DNA from 3 places in the Serratia sp. MMO-28 genome. Region 3 is predicted to be linked to each of the others. Evidence: predicted binding sites of a transcription regulator. Region 3 holds the regulator's gene; each other region holds the start of a gene.
What was found. Region 3 encodes PurR, which represses purine synthesis genes. Its sites were predicted from a motif close to CANGCAAACGTTTGCNTG; they were not measured.
Positions count from the first base shown of each region.

Region 1: a site for PurR is predicted at 1,550-1,567, ahead of WG891_RS18265 (amino acid aminotransferase). Genes of this name have one in related genera too.
Region 2: a site for PurR is predicted at 3,195-3,212, ahead of guaB (IMP dehydrogenase). Genes of this name have one in related genera too.

Region 1 covers NZ_JBBCVB010000021.1:58,712-66,267, forward strand. Annotated here, with positions in the region: gene WG891_RS18260 (MBL fold metallo-hydrolase) at 1-219, shown strand, start outside; gene WG891_RS18265 (amino acid aminotransferase) at 293-1,483, opposite strand; gene ompC (porin OmpC) at 1,729-2,820, opposite strand; gene asnS (asparagine--tRNA ligase) at 3,120-4,520, opposite strand; gene pncB (nicotinate phosphoribosyltransferase) at 4,735-5,940, opposite strand; gene WG891_RS18285 (GGDEF domain-containing protein) at 6,248-7,556, opposite strand, start outside.
Region 2 covers NZ_JBBCVB010000027.1:30,654-38,209, forward strand. Annotated here, with positions in the region: gene guaA (glutamine-hydrolyzing GMP synthase) at 1-1,570, opposite strand, end outside; gene guaB (IMP dehydrogenase) at 1,671-3,134, opposite strand; gene xseA (exodeoxyribonuclease VII large subunit) at 3,304-4,683, shown strand; gene WG891_RS20895 (RidA family protein) at 4,756-5,232, opposite strand; gene WG891_RS20900 (glycoside hydrolase family 31 protein) at 5,487-7,556, opposite strand, start outside.
Region 3 covers NZ_JBBCVB010000044.1:22,530-30,085, forward strand. Annotated here, with positions in the region: gene WG891_RS25040 (alkene reductase) at 1-99, shown strand, start outside; gene gloA (lactoylglutathione lyase) at 273-680, shown strand; gene rnt (ribonuclease T) at 749-1,429, shown strand; gene WG891_RS25055 (Grx4 family monothiol glutaredoxin) at 1,499-1,849, opposite strand; gene WG891_RS25060 (C40 family peptidase) at 2,254-3,060, shown strand; gene sodB (superoxide dismutase [Fe]) at 3,311-3,889, shown strand; gene cydH (cytochrome bd-I oxidase subunit CydH) at 3,954-4,043, opposite strand; gene purR (HTH-type transcriptional repressor PurR) at 4,386-5,411, shown strand; gene punR (DNA-binding transcriptional activator PunR) at 5,408-6,352, opposite strand; gene punC (purine nucleoside transporter PunC) at 6,467-7,556, shown strand, end outside.

The sequences.
Region 1 (7,556 bases), on a different contig from region 3:
GCACGTCTAGCATTGGTTGGCGACGTGCTATTTTGTGGTGGTGTGGGCCGAAGCGATTTCCCTCGTGGCGATCATCAAACGCTGATTGCTTCGATTCGTACCAAGCTATTACCGCAAGGTGATGATATGGCGTTTATTCCAGGGCATGGACCGATGTCCACTTTTGGGCAAGAACGCCAAACCAATCCTTTCCTGCGGGAAGAACCGGCAGTCTGGTGACGGGATGAACTCCCGGTAAGACAAGAATGGCAAAGGGGCGCAGTGCGCCCCTTTTCAATGCTGAATTTTCAGCTTACAACACGGCGACGATGGCTTCGCACAGCGGTGCCATATTGTCTGGCGTCATGCCTGCCACGTTGACGCGGCCAGAGTTAACGGCATAAACACCAAACTCATCACGCAAGCGGAGAACCTGCTCCTTGGTCAGCCCGCTGAAAGAGAACATGCCATTTTGGTTGATGATAAAGCTGAAGTCTTGCTTTGCCCCTTTCTCCTGCAAGGTATTCACGAACAACTGGCGCATACGGTGAATACGCTGGCGCATGTCCGTCAGTTCCTGCTCCCAAGTGGCGCGCAGTGCTTCGTTACCCAGAATGGTGGCAACTACGGCGGCACCGTGCGACGGTGGGTTAGAGTAGTTGGCACGGATTGCGGCTTTAACATGACTGAATGCGCGATCGGCGGTTTCAGCATCGGCAGCAACCACCGTACAAGCACCAACACGCTCGTTGTAAAGGCCGAAATTCTTCGAGTAAGAACTGGCAACAATCAGTTCCTGATGCTTGGCTGCAAAAATGCGCAGGCCTTGAGCATCTTCCTCTAAACCTTTGGCAAAACCCTGATAGGCAAAGTCGAACAGGGGTAACCAGCCCTTGGCGGCGGAAAGCTCAGCCAACTGGGTCCATTGTGCTTCGGTTGGGTCGATGCCGGTTGGGTTATGGCAGCAGCCGTGGAATAACACCACATCGCCAGCCTCAGCCTGTTTCAGGCTATTGAGCAAGCCATCAAAGTCCAATGCATGGTTGGCGGCATCGTAATAGTCATATTCCAACACTTCCAGGCCAACTGCGCCGAACACATTTTTGTGGTTAGGCCAGGTTGGGTTACTGATCCAGATACGCTTGGCGCTGGTTTGGTTGGCAATAAAGTCTGCTGCTACACGCAGGCCGCCGGTACCACCAGGTGTTTGCGCGGTGCGCGCACGCTTGCTGGCAATAATCGGGCTTTGCTTGCCGAACAATAACTCTTGCGTGCAGCTAGCAAACGCAGGGATACCCTCAATGCCAAGGTAGTTTTTGGTGGTTTCATTTTCCAGCAGGTATTGCTCAGCCTTCTTCACGCTGGTCAATACCGGCGTCTTACCGGTTTCGTCTTTATAGACGCCAATCCCTAAGTTGATTTTGTTCGGACGGGCGTCCGTGCGGAAAATATCGGTCAGACCCAGAATCGGATCGGCAGGTGCTGCGGTGATTTTTTCAAACATGTCAGATTGCTTCCATGGCCTAGAGTTAAGCAGACAGAAGCATCAGGGTAGCGCCAGTTATCGCCTTTGCCAACCGTTTGCGAGAAAAACACATCGATCTTGTGATGGCGGCAGATTCAGCACAAAAAATGACGGAGAAGCGGGAATTGGTAGGATAAAAAACGGCGGAGTAATCAAACAAAAACAGGGCCGAAGCCCTGTTTTTTTAACTTATCTGGCAGCGAACCGCCATTAAGCGTAACAACTTAGAACTGGTAAACCAGACCGGTAGCTACGATGTTATCGGTGTTGATACCGTTAGCATTGTAGAACGCAGAGTCATTGTCGTTCAGCAAGTTGATTTTGTAATCAACATAGGTAGACATGTTTTTGTTGAAGTAGTAAGTAGCACCGATATCAACATACTTAACCAGGTCTTTGTTGTTGCCGTAAACAGTGTTCAGGTCTTTACCTTTAGACTGCAGGTAAGCGATAGATGGACGCAGACCGAAATCGAACTGGTATTGAGCAACAACTTCGTAGTTCTGGGTTTTGTTTGCGATAGTATTAGAACCACTGCCGTATGGGGTCATGTTACGTGTTTCAGCGTACATGGTAGCAAAGTAGACGTTGTTCGCGTCGTATTTAGCACCCAAGGTCCATGTATCAGCAACATTACCACCAGCGGTGGTTTTATTCTTCTGATCAAGAGTACGGTTAGAAGAAGAGTAAGCTGCACCTAAGCTGATGCCGGTATCCATGATGGCATAGCTGGTAGAAACACCTACGCCATCACCGTTAGAAGTTTTAACATCGCTACGATCGTTTTTACCTTGATACTGCAGTGCGAAGTCCCAACCATCAACCAGACCGAAGAAGTTCTTGTTACGGTAAGTTGCTACACCAGTGGCACGCTGAGTCATGAAGTTATCAGTGTTGGTGTAAGTATCGCCGCCGAACTCAGGCAGCATATCGGTCCAACCTTCAACGTCATATACAACGCCATAGTTACGACCATAGTCGAATGAGCCGTAATCAGCGAACTTCAGGCCAGCAAAGCCCAGACGAGTCTTGTTGCCTTTGGTACCTTGGTCTTCGCTGTTGTTAGTTGCGAAGTTATATTCCCACTGGCCATAACCGGTCAGTTCGCTATTGATCTGGGTTTCACCTTTGAAGCCAAGACGAGCGTAGGATTTGTCACCATCGCTACTTTTGTCACTAGAGAAATAGTGCAAGCCAACAGCTTTACCGTACAAATCCAGCTTGTTACCGTCTTTGTTGTAGATTTCTGCTGCGTTTGCTGCACCAGCTGCTAACAGAGCTGGGATTACTACTGCAAGAATATTGCGCTTCATCATTATTACCTCATTGGTGTTATTCGGACACCTTGCCACTGCCGCCAATAATTCTTTTGGAACTATTGTTGATAGTTTGGTGTCGTCCTGTGTCTGAACGCAGTGTTCCATTCACAGCCGGGTTAATCTAGAACGAAAATGCTACTAATGTCGCAATCTGGTTTCAAAAGGAAAGTATGTGTTACTAAATGTAAAAATAAGGGAACTTTGTGACCTGGATCAAGAATAGAAAAGACAAAAGGCCAGCAGTGCTGGCCTTAAAATTGTACAGAAATAGGTTAAAAAACGTTCTCGAAGTCTAACTAGAAGCTGGCATTACGTGGTGTACGAGGGAATGGGATCACATCACGTACGTTTTGCACACCAGTGACATAAGCGATTAAACGCTCAAAACCCAAGCCAAAACCAGAGTGTGGCACGGTACCGTAGCGACGCAGATCGCGATACCACCAGTAATCTTCTTTATTCAGCCCCATTTCCTTCAGGCGCTGATCCAGCACATCGAGGCGCTCTTCACGCTGTGAACCACCAATGATCTCACCAATCCCCGGTGCCAGAACGTCCATCGCCGCGACGGTCTTACCATCTTCATTCATGCGCATATAGAATGCTTTGATATCTTTCGGGTAGTTCTTCACTACCACTGGCGCTTTGAAGTGCTTCTCGGCCAGATAGCGTTCGTGCTCAGAAGAAAGATCGATCCCCCAGGAAACCGGGTTCTCGAAGGTTTGGCCAGAGGCGATCAGAATTTCAACCGCTTCTGTGTAATCCACTTGGGCGAAGTCGGAAGAAACAAAGCGTTTCAGGCGATCAACGGCGTCTTTATCTACGCGTTCTGCGAAGAATTGCATATCGTCAGCACGTTCATCAAGCACGGCCTGGAAGACATACTTCAACATGCTTTCGGCCAGGTCTGCGACGTCATCCAGAGTAGCGTATGCCACTTCGGGTTCGATCATCCAGAACTCAGCCAGGTGGCGGCTGGTATTGGAGTTTTCGGCGCGGAAGGTTGGGCCAAAGGTGTAAATTTTTGACAACGCACAGGCATAGGTTTCGCCGTTCAACTGACCAGAAACGGTCAAGAAAGCTTCTTTGCCAAAAAAATCCTGGCTGAAGTCGACCGCGCCTTTGTCGGTGCGTGGCAGATTCTCCATATCCAGCGTGGATACGCGGAACATTTCACCGGCTCCCTCGGTATCAGAAGCGGTGATCAGCGGGGTCGATACCCAGAAATAACCATTTTCATGGAAGAAGCGGTGAATCGCCTGCGCCAGAGTATGACGAACGCGGGCAACGGCACCGATCAGGTTAGTGCGTGGGCGCAGGTGGGCCACTTCGCGCAGGTACTCAATGCTGTGGCGCTTGGCCGCCATAGGATAGGTATCGGGATCGTCAACCCAGCCAACAACCTTAACCGCCGTCGCCTGCAGTTCAAAGCTCTGCCCCTCGCCTGGAGAGGCAACCACATTCCCGGTCACTTCAACGGAACAGCCGGTAGTCAGATGCAGAACCTCATCCTGATAATTCGGCAGAGAATGATTAACAACGGCCTGTAACGGATCAAAGCAGGAGCCGTCATAAACGGCGAGGAAGGAGATACCAGCTTTAGAATCTCTCCGGGTACGTACCCAACCGCGCACGGTGACTTCACTGTCAACCGCAGCACGACCTTGCAGTACGTCGACTACAGGCACTACGCTCATAGATTTCTCTCTTTATAAGTTTTGGTTCAGGAACGGCTAACAACCCAAGAATTTGGGGATAATGCTATGTTACTTGCCGCGTTGCAGAGCACAAGTAGAAATCATCAGAATGGCGCAACATTTCTTGTGGGCGGGTAAAAGAGGCGGGAATTTTGTTGCTATATAAAGGAAGAAAAAGAAAAGCCGGCTGCAAGGATTCAACCGGCTTACATCATCAACTGGCTTTTTTCACCAGTGGCAGCGCGAAGGCTTTGCGCAAGGCTTTCACGAACGCTTGATCCTGGCAGATGGTTTTGCCTGGGCTATCAGAAAGTTTCGCCACCGGTTTGCCCTTGCATTCAACCAGCTTGATCACAATATTCAGCGGTTTGACGCCGGGAATATCGCAGGTCAGGCGAGTCCCGATGCCAAAGACCAAATTGATGCGCCGATCAAAATGGCGGTAGAGGGCCAGGGCTTTGTCGAGATCCAGATTGTCTGAAAACACCAGCGTTTTGCTCATGGGGTCGATCCCCAATGCCTGATAGTGTGCGATAGCTTTCTCGCCCCAGGCGAACGGATCGCCAGAGTCATGACGCAACCCTTGATAAGGTTGGGCGAACTTCGGGCCGAAGTCGCGCAGGAAGGCATCCATGGTAATACAGTCGGTGAGCGCAATGCCCAACTGATCGGGATATTCATCCAGCCAAGCCTGTAACGCTGCACGCTGGCTGTTGGCAAGCTCCGGGCTGATCTGCTGGTGGGCCTGGAACCATTCATGAGCCTGTGTACCGACCGGCGTCAAGGCCAACCGATGAGCCAGATCGTAGTTACTGGTGCCGACCAGATAGGGGAATTCACGTTTCAGCGTGCTAACGACGGCCTGCTGCACGCCACGTGAGAAACGGCGGCGGGTGCCGAAGTCCATCAGCTTGAAGCGGGAGATATCAATATCTCCGGCCATACGTTTGAACTGTGCCAGCTTACTGCGCAACTGGCTCACGGCCATTTCTGGCGTCACTTGTGGCGAGTGGTGGCGATGCACCACTTCACTGATCACGGCGAGCAGCGGCACTTCCCACATAATCACTTCGAGCCATGGCCCGGCGATGCGGATCTGCAGCTTGCCGTCGCGATTATCGATGGTGACCTGTTGGGGGTCATAACGGAACTCACGCAGCCAGTTCAGGTAATCTTGCTGAAAGAACGGCAAACCGGAAAGGTACTGAAACTCGCCCTCGGTCAGTGCCAACTGACTCATCATGGTAACCTGCGCGCGGATCTCGTCGGCATAGTCACCCAGCAACTCGTCGCCACGGCAACGAAACTCCGCCGCAACGGTAATGGCGGGGTAGCGATGGAACACTGCTTGCTGCATATGAAGCTTGTAGGCATCAGTATCAAGCAGCGAGGTTAAAATCGGGGAGGCGTATAGAGTCATAGCGCGTAACAGCATCCTCTTCAGGCGCGTGTCCAAATCCGGATATCCCTGTCTTATTTGACGCTGCTATCTCGCGGCAACGGCAAATACGTTGGGTACTATCGTAAAAGTGGGGGGAGTATACCCGGATTATCCTGTTATTGAAGCCTCATCACACCACAAATGGCGGGAACGGGTCGAGGATTAAACGTGCCTTTATGGGATTGAGGCAGCGCTGCTGGCAAGAAAAGCCAGATAATCCAATAAGCTGGGCTGTTTAGTCTATTTAATGATAAAAATTATAATGTTAATTATTTTAAACACTGATTCAGATAAACCCGCTTGGCGTGTAGATGCTGACCTTGTTTTTGCCGCTCTTTTTACAGAAATACAGCGCTTCGTCGGCCTGCTTGATGCCCGGGTGCAGTGCTTGGAAGTGGTTGACCGTTGCGATGCCACAACTGGTGGTAAAGCGCACTGTCTTGCCATTGTCCAGCGCCAGGCTGAGTTGACAGGTTTGCTCCCGCAGATTATCCATGATGCTGCGGGCGTTTTCCAACGTACAGTGGTTGAGCAGCACCGCGAATTCTTCTCCGCCGTAGCGGCAGAAGATATCACTGGAACGGAAGGTGTTGCGCAGCAATTGTGCGAACATCACGAGTACTTGGTCGCCAATGTCGTGGCCATAGGTATCGTTGAGCCGCTTGAAGTTATCGACATCAAGCAGGCAAAAAGCGTGTGGATAACTGTTGGCGGCCAACTGCTCACATTCGAGGAAGAATTTGCGACGGTTATAAATGTTGGTTAACGGATCGAAGAAAGATGAGGCTTCAAGCTCTTTTATCAGCTGATGTTTTTCATTTTCCAGCGCAATTTTTTCCTGATGATATTGTTTGAGCTGCGTGATGGCGTCGCTGATGGCGATCAGTTCTTTGCTATAAAACGCCTCGTTGTTATCAATATTCATTTCACCTCGTGACAGGCGCAGAATATTGTTATGGGTCTTGGTCAGCCAGCGGCTGATATTTGAACAGAATATCAGCGAAGGTAACAGCACAAACAATACGATCAGCCAACCGAGCGAAATCATGCCGTAAATAGCGGCCTGGCTGTGGTGCATTTGGGCTTCAGAGGCGGCAATTTCCAGTTCAAAACTACGCTGATATAGCAGTTGAGAAAGTTGGCTCAGCTCTTTGATATACTGGTAGATAACGCCTGAGTTATAGCCGGTGTTATGAGTAATGGCCTGATGCAAATCTTCCGAAATACGGTTAACCCGATCGCTGGAGATCTTTTCCAGAATATCATCCACGGCGGCTGAAATTTGCGCATCGCCGTAGGCCAGTTTCATAAACACCAAGCGGGTGTTAAGGGCATTAAGAGCGCCGGTGAGTTGGATCGCCTTCAGGTAAAGGGTTTTATGCTCCTGCCCACCCAGGTTAATGTCAATAATCTGATCCAGCAATTCGGCCAGGGTCATATTCAGCCGATTATTGAGACGGATCGCTTCCAGAAACAGAAAGGAATCGGCGGTGATCATCCGGGTATCATAGGTATAGCGATAAAAGGTTTTGGTAGCCTGGACGATATAATAGGCGCTGTTGATATTGAATAAATTGGTGTTGGCTTCATTGATC
Region 2 (7,556 bases), on a different contig from region 3:
ACTCAATCGTCGCCGGTGGCTTACCGCTGATATCATAAACCACGCGGGAAATGCCGTTCACTTCGTTGATGATGCGGTTGGACACGCGGCCGAGGAACTCATACGGCAGGTGCGCCCAATGCGCGGTCATAAAGTCGATAGTTTCTACCGCACGCAGTGAAACCACCCAATCGTATTTACGGCCATCGCCCATCACACCGACGGAACGCACCGGCAAGAATACCGTGAACGCCTGGCTGACCTTGTTGTACAGGTCCGCTTTGTGCAGTTCTTCGATGAAGATGGCATCGGCGCGGCGCAGCAGGTCGCAGTACTCTTTCTTCACTTCGCCCAGCACGCGCACGCCCAAACCTGGCCCTGGGAACGGGTGGCGGTACAGCATGTCGTAAGGCAGGCCCAGTTCCAGGCCAATCTTGCGCACTTCGTCTTTGAACAGCTCTTTCAGCGGCTCAACCAGGCCCAGCTTCATCTCTTTCGGCAGGCCACCCACGTTGTGGTGCGATTTGATCACGTGCGCTTTACCGGTAGCGGAAGCGGCAGATTCGATCACATCCGGGTAAATGGTACCCTGCGCCAACCACTTCACTTCGCTCTGCTTGCAGGCTTCTTCATCGAACACTTCAACAAACACGCGGCCGATGATTTTACGCTTGGCTTCTGGCTCATCAACCCCCGCCAGCGCGCTCAGGAAGCGGTTCTCTGCCGGAACATGCACAATATTCAAGCCGAAATGATCGCCGAACATCTCCAGCACCTGATCGGCTTCGTTCAGGCGCAGCAGGCCATTGTCTACAAACACGCAGGTCAGGCGCTTGCCGATCGCGCGGTGCAGCAGCATCGCGGTCACGGATGAATCCACACCGCCGGACAGGCCGAGGATCACATGGTCTTCACCCACCTGCTCACGAATGCGCTCAACGGCGTCTTCGATGATGGTGGCTGGCGTCCACAGGGCTTCGCAACCACAGATATCCAGCACAAAGCGCTCCAGCATACGCTGGCCCTGGCGGGTGTGAGTCACTTCCGGGTGGAACTGCACGCCGTAGAAGCGTTTCTCTTCGTTAGCCATAATGGCAAACGGGCAGGTATCGGTGCTGGCAACGGTGACGAAATCGGCCGGGATGGCGGTCACTTTGTCACCGTGGCTCATCCACACGTCCAGCAGCGGTTTGCCCGCTGGGCTGATGGCGTCTTCAATGCCGCGAATCAGCGCGCTTTCGCGGGCCACTTCCACCTGTGCATAGCCGAACTCACGTTCGTTAGAGCCTTGAACATGGCCCCCCAACTGCATCGCCATGGTCTGCATGCCGTAGCACACGCCCAATACCGGTACACCGGCAGTGAATACGTATTCCGGCGCGCGCGGGCTGTTCTGTTCGGTGGTGCTTTCCGGGCCACCGGAAAGAATGATGCCGCTTGGATTGAATTCACGGATCTGCTCTTCGCTGACGTCCCAGGCCCACAGTTCGCAGTAAACGCCGATCTCACGCACGCGGCGGGCAACCAGTTGGGTATATTGCGAACCGAAATCCAGAATGAGGATACGGTGCTTATGAATATTTTTTGACATGTGAGGCAAATTCCAGCAACAGAGAAAAAATGCAAAAAATGTATTGGGGTGAAGGCGTTCCCTTCACCCACTCATCTCCCCTCGGGGAGAGAACAAAACATTAGCCCATACGGTAGTTTGGTGACTCTTTAGTGATGGTCACGTCATGCACGTGGCTTTCTTGAATACCGGCACTGCTGATGCGCACAAATTCAGCTTTGGTACGCAGTTCGTCGATCGTACCACAACCGGTCAACCCCATGCAGGAGCGCAGGCCGCCCATCTGCTGGTGCACAATGGCTTTCAGCATGCCTTTATACGCCACGCGGCCTTCAATACCTTCGGGCACCAGTTTATCAGCGGCGTTATCGGTCTGGAAGTAACGGTCAGAAGAGCCTTTGGACATCGCGCCCAAAGATCCCATACCGCGATAAGATTTGAACGAACGGCCCTGATACAGCTCGATTTCGCCCGGAGACTCTTCCGTCCCGGCCAGCATCGAACCCACCATCACGCAGGATGCACCCGCAGCAATGGCTTTGGCGATATCACCCGAGAAGCGGATGCCACCGTCGGCAATCACCGGAATGCCGGTGCCTTCCAGCGCTTCAACCGCATCGGCAATCGCGGTGATCTGCGGTACACCCACGCCGGTCACGATACGGGTGGTACAGATAGAACCAGGGCCGATGCCCACTTTCACCGCGCTCACGCCAGCTTCCATCAAGGCTTTGGCACCGGCTGCGGTGGCCACGTTGCCCCCCACAATTTGCAGATCCGGGTATTTGGCACGGGTTTCACGAATGCGCTGCAACACACCTTCGGAATGGCCGTGTGAGGAGTCGATCAGCAGCACGTCAACACCGGCAGCCACCAGCGCATCAACGCGCTCTTCATTACCAGCACCCGCCCCCACCGCCGCACCAACGCGCAGGCGACCGTGTTCGTCTTTACAGGCGTTGGGCTTACGTTCTGCTTTCTGGAAATCTTTTACCGTGATCATGCCGATCAGATGGAAGCTATCATCCACCACCAGCGCTTTCTCAACGCGTTTTTCGTGCATTTTTTGCAGCACAACTTCACGCGCTTCGCCTTCCTTGACGGTAACCAGGCGCTCTTTCGGCGTCATCACCGCAGTGACCGGCTGGTTCAGATCGGTAACGAAGCGCACGTCACGGCCGGTAATAATCCCCACCAGTTCGTTGCCTTCGGCCACCACCGGGTAACCGGCAAAACCGTTACGGGCGGTCAGTTCCTTGACTTCGGCCAGCGTGGTGCAAGGCGTGACGGTTTGTGGATCCGTGACCACGCCGCTTTCATGCTTTTTCACCCTGCGAACTTCTTCCGCCTGGCGCTCGATAGACATGTTTTTGTGAATGAAGCCCAAGCCGCCTTCCTGCGCCAGCGCAATCGCCAGGCCGGATTCGGTTACGGTATCCATGGCTGCGGACAGCATAGGAATATTCAGGCGGATAGTTTTGGTCAGTTGGGTGCCGAGATCTGCAGTATTAGGCAGAACAGTGGAGTGAGCTGGAACGAGGAGAACGTCGTCAAACGTCAGAGCTTCTTTAGCGATACGTAGCATGGGCAATATCTCACCAAGGTGGATGCAGAAAAGATAAAATATTGCCGTGGCATTATACAGAGCGTAATCGGTTGCCTCCAGCACTTTCTCACAAAAACTCTTGATTACTTGTTACGGCGCTGTAATATCGACCAATTAAGTGGTTGTTTTAGAATTTGATCTGGGTCACATGTCGCTACCTACTTCACCGTCCATTTTTACCGTAAGCCGCCTGAATCAGACGGTCCGACAGCTGTTGGAAATGGAAATGGGGCAGATTTGGCTCTCTGCCGAGATCTCCAACTTTTCCCAACCCTCTTCCGGCCACTGGTATTTCACGCTAAAGGATGACCGTGCGCAGGTGCGCTGTGCGATGTTCCGCAACAGCAACCGCCGCACCACTTTCCGCCCACAGAACGGCCAGCAGGTATTGGTGCGTGCCAGCATCACTCTGTATGAACCGCGTGGCGACTATCAGCTGATTGCTGAAAGCATGCAACCTGCCGGTGACGGCCTGCTGCAACAGCAGTTCGAACAGTTGAAACAGCGCCTGGCGGCAGAAGGGTTATTCGATCAACAGTTCAAGCAACCGCTCCCTAGCCCGGCCAAATGCGTCGGGGTGATCACTTCCGCCAGCGGCGCTGCGCTGCATGATATTCTGCAGGTATTGCAACGGCGCGATCCCTCTTTGCCGATCGTGATTTATCCCACTTCCGTGCAGGGTGCAGAAGCGCCGTTACAGATCGTGCGCGCCATTGAGACCGCTAACCGCCGTGATGAGTGTGATGTGTTGATCGTTGGCCGCGGCGGGGGTTCGCTGGAGGACCTGTGGAGCTTTAACGACGAACGCGTGGCGCGGGCGATTTTCGCCAGCCATATACCGATCGTCAGCGCCGTCGGCCATGAAACCGACGTCACCATCGCCGACTTTGTCGCTGACCTGCGCGCACCAACGCCTTCCGCCGCCGCCGAGTTGATCAGCCGTAATCAGCTTGAGCTGTTGCGCCAGTTGCAGTCGCAGCAGCAACGGCTGGAAATGGCGATGGACTATTATCTGGCCCAGCGGCAACAACAGTTCACCCGCATCAATCACCGTTTGCAGCAACAGCACCCACATCTTCGTCTGGCGCGGCAGCAAACGCTGCTGTTCAAGCTACAGCGCCGCCTGGAAGAAGGCATGCAGCAGCGCCTGCGGCTGGCGGCCCGCCGCAGTGAACGCGCTCAGCAGCAGTTGGCGCAAATGCAGCCCATGGGCCGGATCCACCGTTTACAGCAGCGCCTTCAGCAGCAGGAATACCGCTTGCAACAAGGGCTGGAACGGCAGCTCAACGGCTATCGTCAGCGTTTTGGCGTGGCTTGCAGCCAGTTGGAAGCCGTTAGCCCATTAGCTACCTTGGCGCGCGGCTATAGCGTGACACAAACGCCGCGTGGCGAGCTGTTGAAAACCACCAAGCAGGCGCAAGTCGGGGAAATGCTGAAAACCCGCCTGCAGGATGGCTGGGTGGAAAGCGAGGTGAAAACCATCACCGTAGCAAAGAAACCGCGCAAGAAGCGTGCGGTTGAAGAGTGACCATAATCTTGCCGCAGTGAAACCAGGCTGTATCCCGCTCTTTAGCAGATACAGCCACAATGAGATTTACATTTATTTGGCAGCAATACACTCTACTTCGGCCTTAGCGCCTAATGCCAAACCGCTCACGCCAAATGCGCTGCGTGCAGGATAGGGTTTGCTAAAAAAGGTTTGATAGACTTCGTTAAACTCGGCCCACTCCGACATATCAGCTAACATTACCGTGCACTTGATAATATCCTTCATGTCATACCCTTTTTCATTCAGCGATACTCTGATATTTTCAAAAATTCTTTGCGTTTCGGCTTTAATCCCCCCCGGAATAACTTTAAAGCTATTATCCGGCTGCCTTTCTGACGCAATTTCCCCGGAGAGAAACAACAGGTTGCCGACCTTAACCGCATCAGAGAAAGGCAACCCGCTAAACTTGCCTGAATCAAAAAAGGTAATGTTATTTTCACTGCGTTGAGATTTATCTTTTGCTATTGCAGGTGCGCTGCCAGACATAAAAATCGCCACCAGAGCCATTGAGATATATTTGGTCATCATTTTCTCTCTTTATGATTAATATCGTTGCTTATTGTGGAAGTTAAACACGTTAATTTTTTCACTGGGAGAGATATAGATACAGTTTCTTATAAAAGAGGACATAACAGTACGTTGGCAGAGAATATATCAGAGAGGATCACGCCGTCGGCAATATTAAAATCGAATACAAAAAATTATCCCCAAGAGCAGCATGGAATACGCCCTTGGGGATCGGTTCCATTACGATCGTGATCGTAAATCGTTTGGAATAGCCCTTAATTTAACGCATAAACATCGCTACGCACCCCATTCACCCACAGTTCACGGGTTTCGCCCGCCGGCAGCGTGATATCCAGCGTTTGCCAGGCCGGTTTAAAATGCCCTTCGGTGGTGATGGTCAGCTCAATACGCGCGTTGTCGCTCACCGCCTGCCACAGCAGCCACAGCGCGTTATCCTGCTGCCAACCGTAGCTTTCACCGTCGTCTTCAAACAGCATCCCTGCGGAACGCCCACAGCCTTTGGTAGGGAATAATTGTAATTCCCGACGATCGTCTGCAGCAATATCCACATGGCCCAGACGTTGCGATAGCGGCAGTGCTGCACCGGCGCGCACCAGCAGCGGCAGGCGCTCCAGTGGCGCATCCACTACAATGGTCTGGCCGCCGCTGAACCATTGGCCGCTGTAGAAGCAGTACCAGCCATCGCCGTTGTCCGGCAGATAAACCTCACGCTGACGCTGCCCCTGCTCCACCACGCTGGCCACCAGCAGATCGCGGCCAATCAGGAAATCATCGGTTTCCCGCCAGGTGCGCTCATCATGCTCGTGATCGAGGAAGGTTGGCCGTAGCATTGGCTCATCGTCGGTGCTCGCCTGCCACAGCAGGGTGTAGAAGTAAGGCATCAGGCGATAACGCAGATTGATTGCCTCACGAATCATCGGCGTGGCGGCCGGATACATCCAGGGTTCATTAACGGTGGCGTCGTCGTTCCATGAATGAATCGTAAAGCGTGGATGCATCACACCGTTCTGCACCCAGCGCACAAACAGCTCGGCATCCGGTTTATCACCGGAAAAACCGCCGACGTCATGCCCGACGTTAAACAGCCCCGACAGGCTCATGCCCAATCCCATGCGGGTGTTGTAACGCAGGGTTTGCCAGTTGGTGCGGTTATCACCGCTCCAGGTTTGTACATAGCGCTGCATTCCCGCGCAGCCGGAACGGGAGATCAGATAAGGACGCAGATGCGGCGCAAACCGCTGCTGTGCCTCCAACGAAGCGCGCATCATCAGCAATGGCATCACCGGGCGGATATGCTTGATGGCTATCGGCTGGCCAAAACCGTGGCAGCGCGCCTCGCCGTCCCAGACTTCATATTCGTTGTTATCATTCCAGGTAGCATCGATGCCCATATTCAGCAGTTGCTCGGTAACGCCCTGCTGCCACCAGCGCACCGTGGCCGGGTTGGTGAAATCGAGGTGTGAACCCTCATCGTCCCAGAAACTCGAGCGCTCCGGGCTGTTGCTTTCCGAATCACGGATAAACAACCCTTGCTCTGCCACCTGCTGATACTGTGGGTGATCCTGCAACAGGCAAGGTTTGATATTCGCCGCCAGCTTCAGCCCAGCATCGTGGAAGGCTTTACTGAGCTGTTTAGGCTGCGGCACCTTGTCGTAGTTCCAGTTGAACACATAACGCTTGTTGCCAATCGAGGTGTAACCCGACGAGAGCTGGAACGAATCGCAGGGAATATCGTGCTGTTTGCACAGTTGGATAAACTGCTGCAACTGCTGCTGCGCATCCGGTGCGTCGGTGTAGTGCATGGTAGAACCGCTGTAGCCGAGGCTCCATTTCGGCCCGAAATGCGTTTTACCGGTCAGGCGCACGAAAGCCTTGGTGACATCCAGCACTTTCGGGCCGAGGAACAGATAGTAATCCAGATCGCCCGCCTCTGCCTGATAGCGGCGGTAGGCCAGATGATAGTTGTCGATCTCATTGCCGAGATCCAGCCAACAGCTGCTCAGGTTGTCATAAAACAGCCCAAAGCTGACGTCTGCCCGGCGCGTAATGGTAAACGGAATATGCTTGTAGAGCGGATCGGTGCTGGCGGCGTTATACCCCATCGCATCCAGGTTACGCATCTCAAAACGGCGGCCACTGCGCTCCAGATCGCCGGTCTTCTCACCTAAACCATAGTAGCGCTCAGCGGCATAGCGGCGCTGATAATGCGCCACCCCGTCACCATGTGCGTTGAGCAGATAAGCGCTGGTGGGGCGATCCGCCGCCAACGGCTGCCATTCACCCTCTGCGTCACAATATTCCCATTCCAACCACAGCGGTTGGTG
Region 3 (7,556 bases):
GTAGAACGCTTCCAGCAGAAAGCACCGTTGAATGAGCCTCATGCCGACACCTTCTACGGCGGCGGTGCGGCTGGTTATACCGACTATCCAACCCTGTAAGTGACGCTTATCTGATACCCAGCCGGCCGCGCGTCGGCGGGTATCATTAGTGACAATGTCACACAAATTTATCCTGCACCACTTTCATTGAATTGCCTTATATGACAAGGCTATACTAATCCCTGCTTCAATCTACCTGCCGCCCACTGCGGCACTGCCAATCAGAGGAAATTATGCGCCTACTCCATACCATGATCCGTGTCGGTGACCTGCAACGCTCCATCGATTTCTATACCAAGGTATTAGGCATGCGCCTGCTGCGCACCAGCGAGAACACCGAGTACAAATATTCGCTGGCGTTTGTTGGCTATAGTGATGAAAGCGAAGGTTCCGTAATTGAACTCACCTACAACTGGGGCATCGACAGTTACGAGATGGGTTCTGCCTTCGGCCACCTGGCGCTGGGCGTTGATAATGTAGCAGCCACCTGCGACAACATCCGCAAGGCCGGCGGTAACGTGACCCGCGAAGCGGGCCCGGTCAAAGGCGGCACCTCGATTATCGCTTTCGTTGAAGATCCCGATGGTTACAAAATTGAGCTGATCGAAAACAAACATGCCGGCCAAGGCCTCGGCAACTGATGTTTCCCAGGGCGCAATTGTGCGCCCTTCTTTTATCTCCGCTGCATCAAGGCAATAAATTTGTCATAATGCGCGCTGCATTCGATGAAGATAAGAAACTGATGGCCGAAAAAAGTGATCTTAACGCCCTGAGTGGCCGTTTTCGTGGGTTTTATCCCGTTGTTATTGATGTAGAAACCGCTGGTTTTAATGCCCAGACCGATGCCCTGCTGGAAATTGCCGCCGTCACGTTAAAAATGGATGAAAACGGCTGGTTACAACAGGATGAAACCCTGCATTTCCACGTTGAACCTTTTGAAGGGGCGAATCTGCAACCGGCAGCGCTGGCTTTCAACGGTATCGATCCGCATAACCCGCTGCGCGGTGCGGTGAGCGAATATGATGCGCTGCACGCCATTTTCAAGGCCGTGCGTAAGGGCATCAAAGATCAGGGGTGTAACCGCGCGATTATCGTGGCGCACAATGCCAACTTTGATCACAGCTTCCTGATGGCCGCCGCTGAACGTGCCAGCCTGAAACGCAATCCCTTTCATCCGTTTGCCACCTTCGATACCGCCGCGTTAAGCGGGCTGGTACTGGGCCAGACCGTGTTGGCCAAGGCCTGTATCGCCGCCGGGATGCCGTTTGACAGCAGCCAGGCACATTCCGCGCTGTACGATACCGAGCAAACGGCCCTGCTGTTCTGTGAACTGGTTAACCGGTGGAAACGCCTCGGCGGCTGGCCGATCGGTAGCGATCACGCTGAGTAAACGCCATAAACAATTCGGGCGGCACCTGCAACAGGAGCCGCCCGACTTTATTCATCAACCCTTTCGCCTTTAAGGCTGCTGCTGGTCTTCTTGCTGCTTGTATTTCTCAGCCGTCTCTTTGATCAACGGTTGTAGTTCGCCGCGCTGATACATCTCGATAATGATATCGCAACCGCCCACCAGTTCACCGTCAACCCACAGCTGCGGGAAGGTTGGCCAATTGGCGTATTTTGGCAGTTCGGCACGAATATCCGGGTTTTGCAGAATATCAACATAGGCAAAACGCTCACCACAGGCTGAAAGTGCCTGGACCGCCTGCGCAGAGAAACCGCAGCTTGGCAATTTCGGTGAGCCTTTCATGTACAGCAGGATCGGGTTGGTCGAAATCTGCTGCTGAATTTTTTCAATCGTCGTCATTATTGCTTCCTCAAGCCACATCTTGGCTACAACATCGCATCAGCTATTGTAGCGGCTGGAACAGTATCAAGAAAACGCCATCTTTTGCAGGGACATTTCCGGTTACCGGACGAGCTCTGAAAACCGCACCATTCCGGTTAAAACATACTCACAGAATAACATTTTTAATCCGACTATTTCACTATTATATTTTCGCCATTGACGGGTGATGAATAATAAATCACGCCCTGATTTCCGATGTTTTTTTATACATCAACTGTTTGATATTACATCAGAAAAAATGCCATTAACGTTTTCTCACAATATGGGTGACTATTTATGAGTTCTCCACTGTTTTATATGGCGAATTTGGGGAATACTGTAACCCATTAGATTTCTGTTTTGAGGCCAAGGTTGGTAACGTCGACATGCGTTTAATTATTACGCTTTTTGCGCTGTTGTTCTCACAGCTCTTCTTCAATCTGGCGCACGCTGCGCCAAAGGCACATATTTCCGCCGAGCAGCGTAAAGGCCACGTTAATGAAGCCCGGCCGGACGATCGCAAGAAAAAGAAAGCGGATAAAGCCAGCAAGAAAGCGAAAAACGTTGCCCCACAGAAAACAGCAAAAGTAAAAACGCAGGCCGATAAGAAAACCACTCAGGTCAAATCAAAGAGTAAATCTACCCACACGGCCAGCATCAAAGTGACCCCACCGAAAAAGGGTTATAAGAAAGGCTATGGCCGCCATCGCGAGCCGGAGATGGCCACCGCAAAGCTGGCGAAGCATGAAAAACCACTGAAACTCAGCCCTGCACACAAAAAACGCTATCAGCATGCCAAGCAGACCGCCATGGCCAAACTGATGAGCCAGATGGGCAAACCTTACCAATGGGGCGGTTCTTCGCCACATACCGGGTTTGACTGCAGCGGCCTGATTTATTACGCCTATAAAGACGTGGTGAAAATCAAAATGCCGCGTACCGCCAATGAAATGTATCACCTGCGTGATGCCGCGCCGATCAAAAAGAGCGAGTTGGAGACCGGCGATCTGGTGTTCTTCCGCATCAACAACCGCGGCACTGCCGATCACGTTGGCGTGTATCTCGGTAACGGCAAGTTTATCCAGTCCCCGCGCACCGGCGAAGAAATCCGCGTCAGCCAGTTGGATAACGACTACTGGCAAAACCACTACATTGGTGCTCGCCGGGTTGTGACACCAAAAACTATCCGTTGATTTATCCCACCCGAGCAACGTCAAGTTGTGGCTTGAAGGGTGACGAGGGCGGCTGAACCCTCAGCCAGCCGCCCTTTCCTGCCGATGCTTTAATCAATCAGCCGCTTAACATGCTTTAAACCTTTTTTTCACCCGGAAAGTTGCTAAGATTATTGTCCATAAAAAACACACAACCCTTCTGTTTTCCTCCGTCAGCCATCGGGTTGGAGGGTAGCGGAACAATAGTGCTGTATATAAAAAGGAGAAAGCAATGTCGTTTGAATTACCTGCATTACCGTATGAGAAGAACGCTCTCGAACCGCACATTTCTGCAGAAACCCTGGAATACCACTATGGCAAACACCATAACACCTACGTGGTTAACCTGAACAACCTGGTGAAAGGCAGCGAGTTCGAAGGCAAAACCCTGGAAGAGATCATCAAGACCTCTACCGGCGGTGTGTTCAACAACGCAGCGCAGGTGTGGAACCACACCTTCTATTGGCATTGCCTGTCACCACAGGGTGGCAATGAACCAACGGGTGCCGTTGCTGATGCGATCGCCAAATCCTTCGGTTCTTTTGCCGCGTTTAAAGAGCAATTCACCGATGCCGCCGTGAAAAACTTCGGCGCAGGTTGGACCTGGCTGGTGAAAAAAGCGGATGGAACGCTGGCGATCGTCAACACCTCAAATGCGGCTACCCCGCTGACCGGTGAAGACAAACCGCTGCTGACCGTTGACGTGTGGGAACATGCCTACTACATCGACTACCGCAATGCGCGTCCAAAATACCTGGAAAACTTCTGGGCATTGGTCAACTGGGCATTCGTGGCAAAGAATCTGGCGTAACGGCCGGGATGTGATGTGATAACAAGGCGCAGCATGCTGCGCCTTTATTATTTTTGCTATGAAGTTAGTTCAATGCTGCGATAAAACCAAAAACAATAATCATTGCCAATGCACAAACGGTGGTGATCAACGACATCTTCAAATCGGTATCCATAACGACTCCCTATCAGATTGGCTGTGCTAAGCATAAAATCCACACGATTAATGCGTCAAATCATTTTCACACAGTTCGTGACTAAAATCTTGTTATCATTTCCCAAGTTATAATGCTGAATAGATCTTCCACTTTGCGCCAATATGGGACAAAATCCGCAGTTCACAACTGCGTACCGGCAAAATGCCCCTCCTGTTCAAACGGCTTACGATCTCAGCCCTAAAAACTCAGCTTCCGCTTCCCTGGAGAGGTTATATCCAGTGAGACGATAGGTATACGCAGGCAAACGATTAACATCATACTTACATGCTGTAACATGTGGGTTCAGGAGTCATTCTTTACATGGCAACGATTAAAGATGTCGCCAAGCGCGCTGGCGTTTCCACCACCACCGTTTCGCACGTCATCAATAAAACGCGTTTCGTCGCCGAAGAAACCAAAGAAGCCGTGAGGGCGGCGATCAAGGAACTGCACTATTCACCCAGTGCCGTTGCGCGCAGCCTTAAGGTTAATCACACCAAGTCGATCGGTTTGCTTGCCACCTCAAGCGAAGCCCCCTATTTTGCTGAGGTGATCGAGGCGGTGGAAAACAGTTGCTATAGCAAAGGCTATACCCTGATCCTCTGTAACTCGCACAATAACCTCGATAAACAGCGCGCTTATCTGGCGATGCTGGCGCAAAAACGCGTCGATGGCTTGCTGATCATGTGCTCCGAATACCCGGACCAGTTACTGGGCATGTTGGAGGATTATCGCCATATCCCGATGGTGGTGATGGACTGGGGCGCCGCACGCGGGGATTTCACCGACACCATTATTGATAACGCCTTTGAAGGCGGCTATCTGGCTGGCCGCTATCTGCTGGAACGCGGCCACCGCGATATCGGTGCGATTCCAGGCCAATTGTCGCGCAACACCGGCGGCGGCCGCCATCAGGGCTTCCTCAAAGCCCTGAAGGAAGCCAATGTAGACGTGCGTGAAGAGTGGATCGTCCAAGGGGATTTTGAGCCCGATTCAGGCTATAAGGCCATGCACCAGATCCTGTCACAAAAGCACCGACCTACGGCGGTATTCTGCGGCGGCGATATTATGGCGATGGGCGCTATCTGTGCCGCCGACGAGCTGGGGCTGCGCGTCCCGCAGGATATTTCGGTGATCGGTTATGACAACGTGCGTAATGCGCGCTATTTCACCCCGGCCCTGACCACCATCCATCAGCCGAAAGAGCACCTGGGGGAGATGGCTTTCACCATGTTGCTGGATCGCATTATCAGCAAGCGTGAAGAATCCCAGGTGATTGAAGTGCATCCCAAACTGATCGAGCGCCGCTCCGTGGCCGACGGCCCGTTCATCGACTACCGCCGTTAAGCGCCTGTGCCGGGCACCTCGACGCTGCCCGGCACTTCTTCGCTCAGCCACTCCTGGTTGAGCGTTTCACTGTCCCCGAGATACTCCAGCAGCCAGGCCATCGCCGGTGACTGCGCATTCTGCTGCCAGGTCAGGCAACAGGCGCTGGCGGGGAACGGTTCATACAGTTGCAAGGCTACCAGTTCGCCGCTTTGCACTAACGGCAGCACGCGATGCGCGGGCACCATGCCAACACACAGCCCACTGCGTAAGCAGTCGACAGCAGAAACCCAATCGGGCACGGTCAGCCGCCGCTGATTATCCAAAGACCAGGTCACGCGTTTCGGTAAGTTGCGCGAAGTATCCTCAAGCAACAAAGAGGGATAGGGCCGCAATTGCTCGTTACGCAGCAGGCCGGTCAGGGAGGCCAAGGGATGTGTGGCACTCACCACGCACAGCCAGTTCATAAAACCCATGTCGCGAAAGGCAAATCCCCCGCCCACCGGCACGGCACGCGTGGCACCGATCGCCATCTCAGCTCGGCCATCCACCAGCGCATCCCACACGCCGTTAAACACTTCCGGCTGCACCATCAGTTCCACATCGGGAAAGTGACGATAAAAATCCAGCACCAGTTGGCGGCTGCGCTGCGGCTTGACAATAATATCCACCGCGATTCTTAACTGCCCGCGCCAGCCATTGGCTACCTGCTGGCATTGACGGCGAGTATCAAGCATTTTTTTGATAACAGTGCGCGCCTCTTTGACAAACAGCACACCGGCAGGCGTCAGTTCCACATCACGGTGGCGGCGTTCAAACAGCGATACGGCCAACCATTGTTCCAGTTGCCGTACGGTGTAACTCACGGCTGACGGCACACGATGCAGTTCCTGTGCCGCCGCGCTGAAACTGCCGGTGCGCGCTACCGCGTCAACCACATCGAGAGAATATTCAGACCACATCTTCTTTTGCCTTCAATTTTTTTAACAGCACCTAGCAAATATTACCGTTTCACAAGCAGAGATCCAGCCGGATACACTTGCCGCCGCTAAAAAACCTGCAATAAGAAAATGTTAATGAGAAATACCATGCAAAATTTTGGATTTATGTTTTATCTCGCGGGCCTGAGTATGCTGGGCTATCTGGCAACCGATATGTATCTGCCCGCTTTCAGCGCCATGCAACAGGATTTGCAAATCTCTGCCGGAGCCATCAGCGCCAGCCTGAGTATCTTTCTGGCGGGTTTCGCCTTTGCTCAACTGGTGTGGGGACCACTCTCTGACCATCTGGGCCGCAAACCGGTTCTGCTGCTTGGCCTGGGGCTGTTTGCGCTCGGCTGCCTGGGGATGTTGTGGGTGCAAAATGCCCTGCAACTGTGGTCATTACGCTTCATCCAGGCGATTGGCGTTTGTTCCGCTGCCGTGACCTGGCAGGCTATCGTGGTGGATCGCTATCGCGATGGTAAAGTGAACCGCATTTTCGCCACCATCATGCCGCTGGTTGCCCTTTCTCCGGCGTTAGCGCCACTGGTGGGTGCCTGGCTGCTGAATCATCTGGGCTGGCGGGCCATTTTTACCGTGCTGCTGGGTATTGCCGCTTTATTGTTCGTTCCCACCCTGCTACTGAAAGAAACGGCCAGAATCGTGCCTTCTGCCGATAAAAAACCCACCCTCAGCTTCCTGCAAATCCTGAAGTCGCCGGTTTTCAGCGGCAACGTGATGATCTTTGCTGCCTGTTCTGCCAGTTTCTTTGCCTGGTTGACCGGTTCACCCTTTATTCTCGGCAATATGGGATACAGCCCGAACGATATCGGCCTGAGCTATGTTCCGCAGACGCTGGCCTTTTTATTGGGGGGTTACGGTTGCCGCACTGCCTTAAACCGCATTTCTGGCAAAACGCTGTTGCCGTGGCTGCTGATAGCTTATGGCATAAGTATGGTGGCGTTGTATCTGGTCGCTACGCTGAGTCAACCGACATTAACCAGCCTGCTTATCCCGTTCTGCCTGATGGCCTTGGTCAACGGTGCCAGTTACCCGATTCTGGTGGCAAATGCCTTGATGCCCTTCCCAAATAACAGCGGTAAAGCCGCGGCATTGCAGAATACGTTGCAACTGGGGCTCTGTTTTATCGCCAGCATGTTGGTTTCGGCATTTATCACTCAGCCGC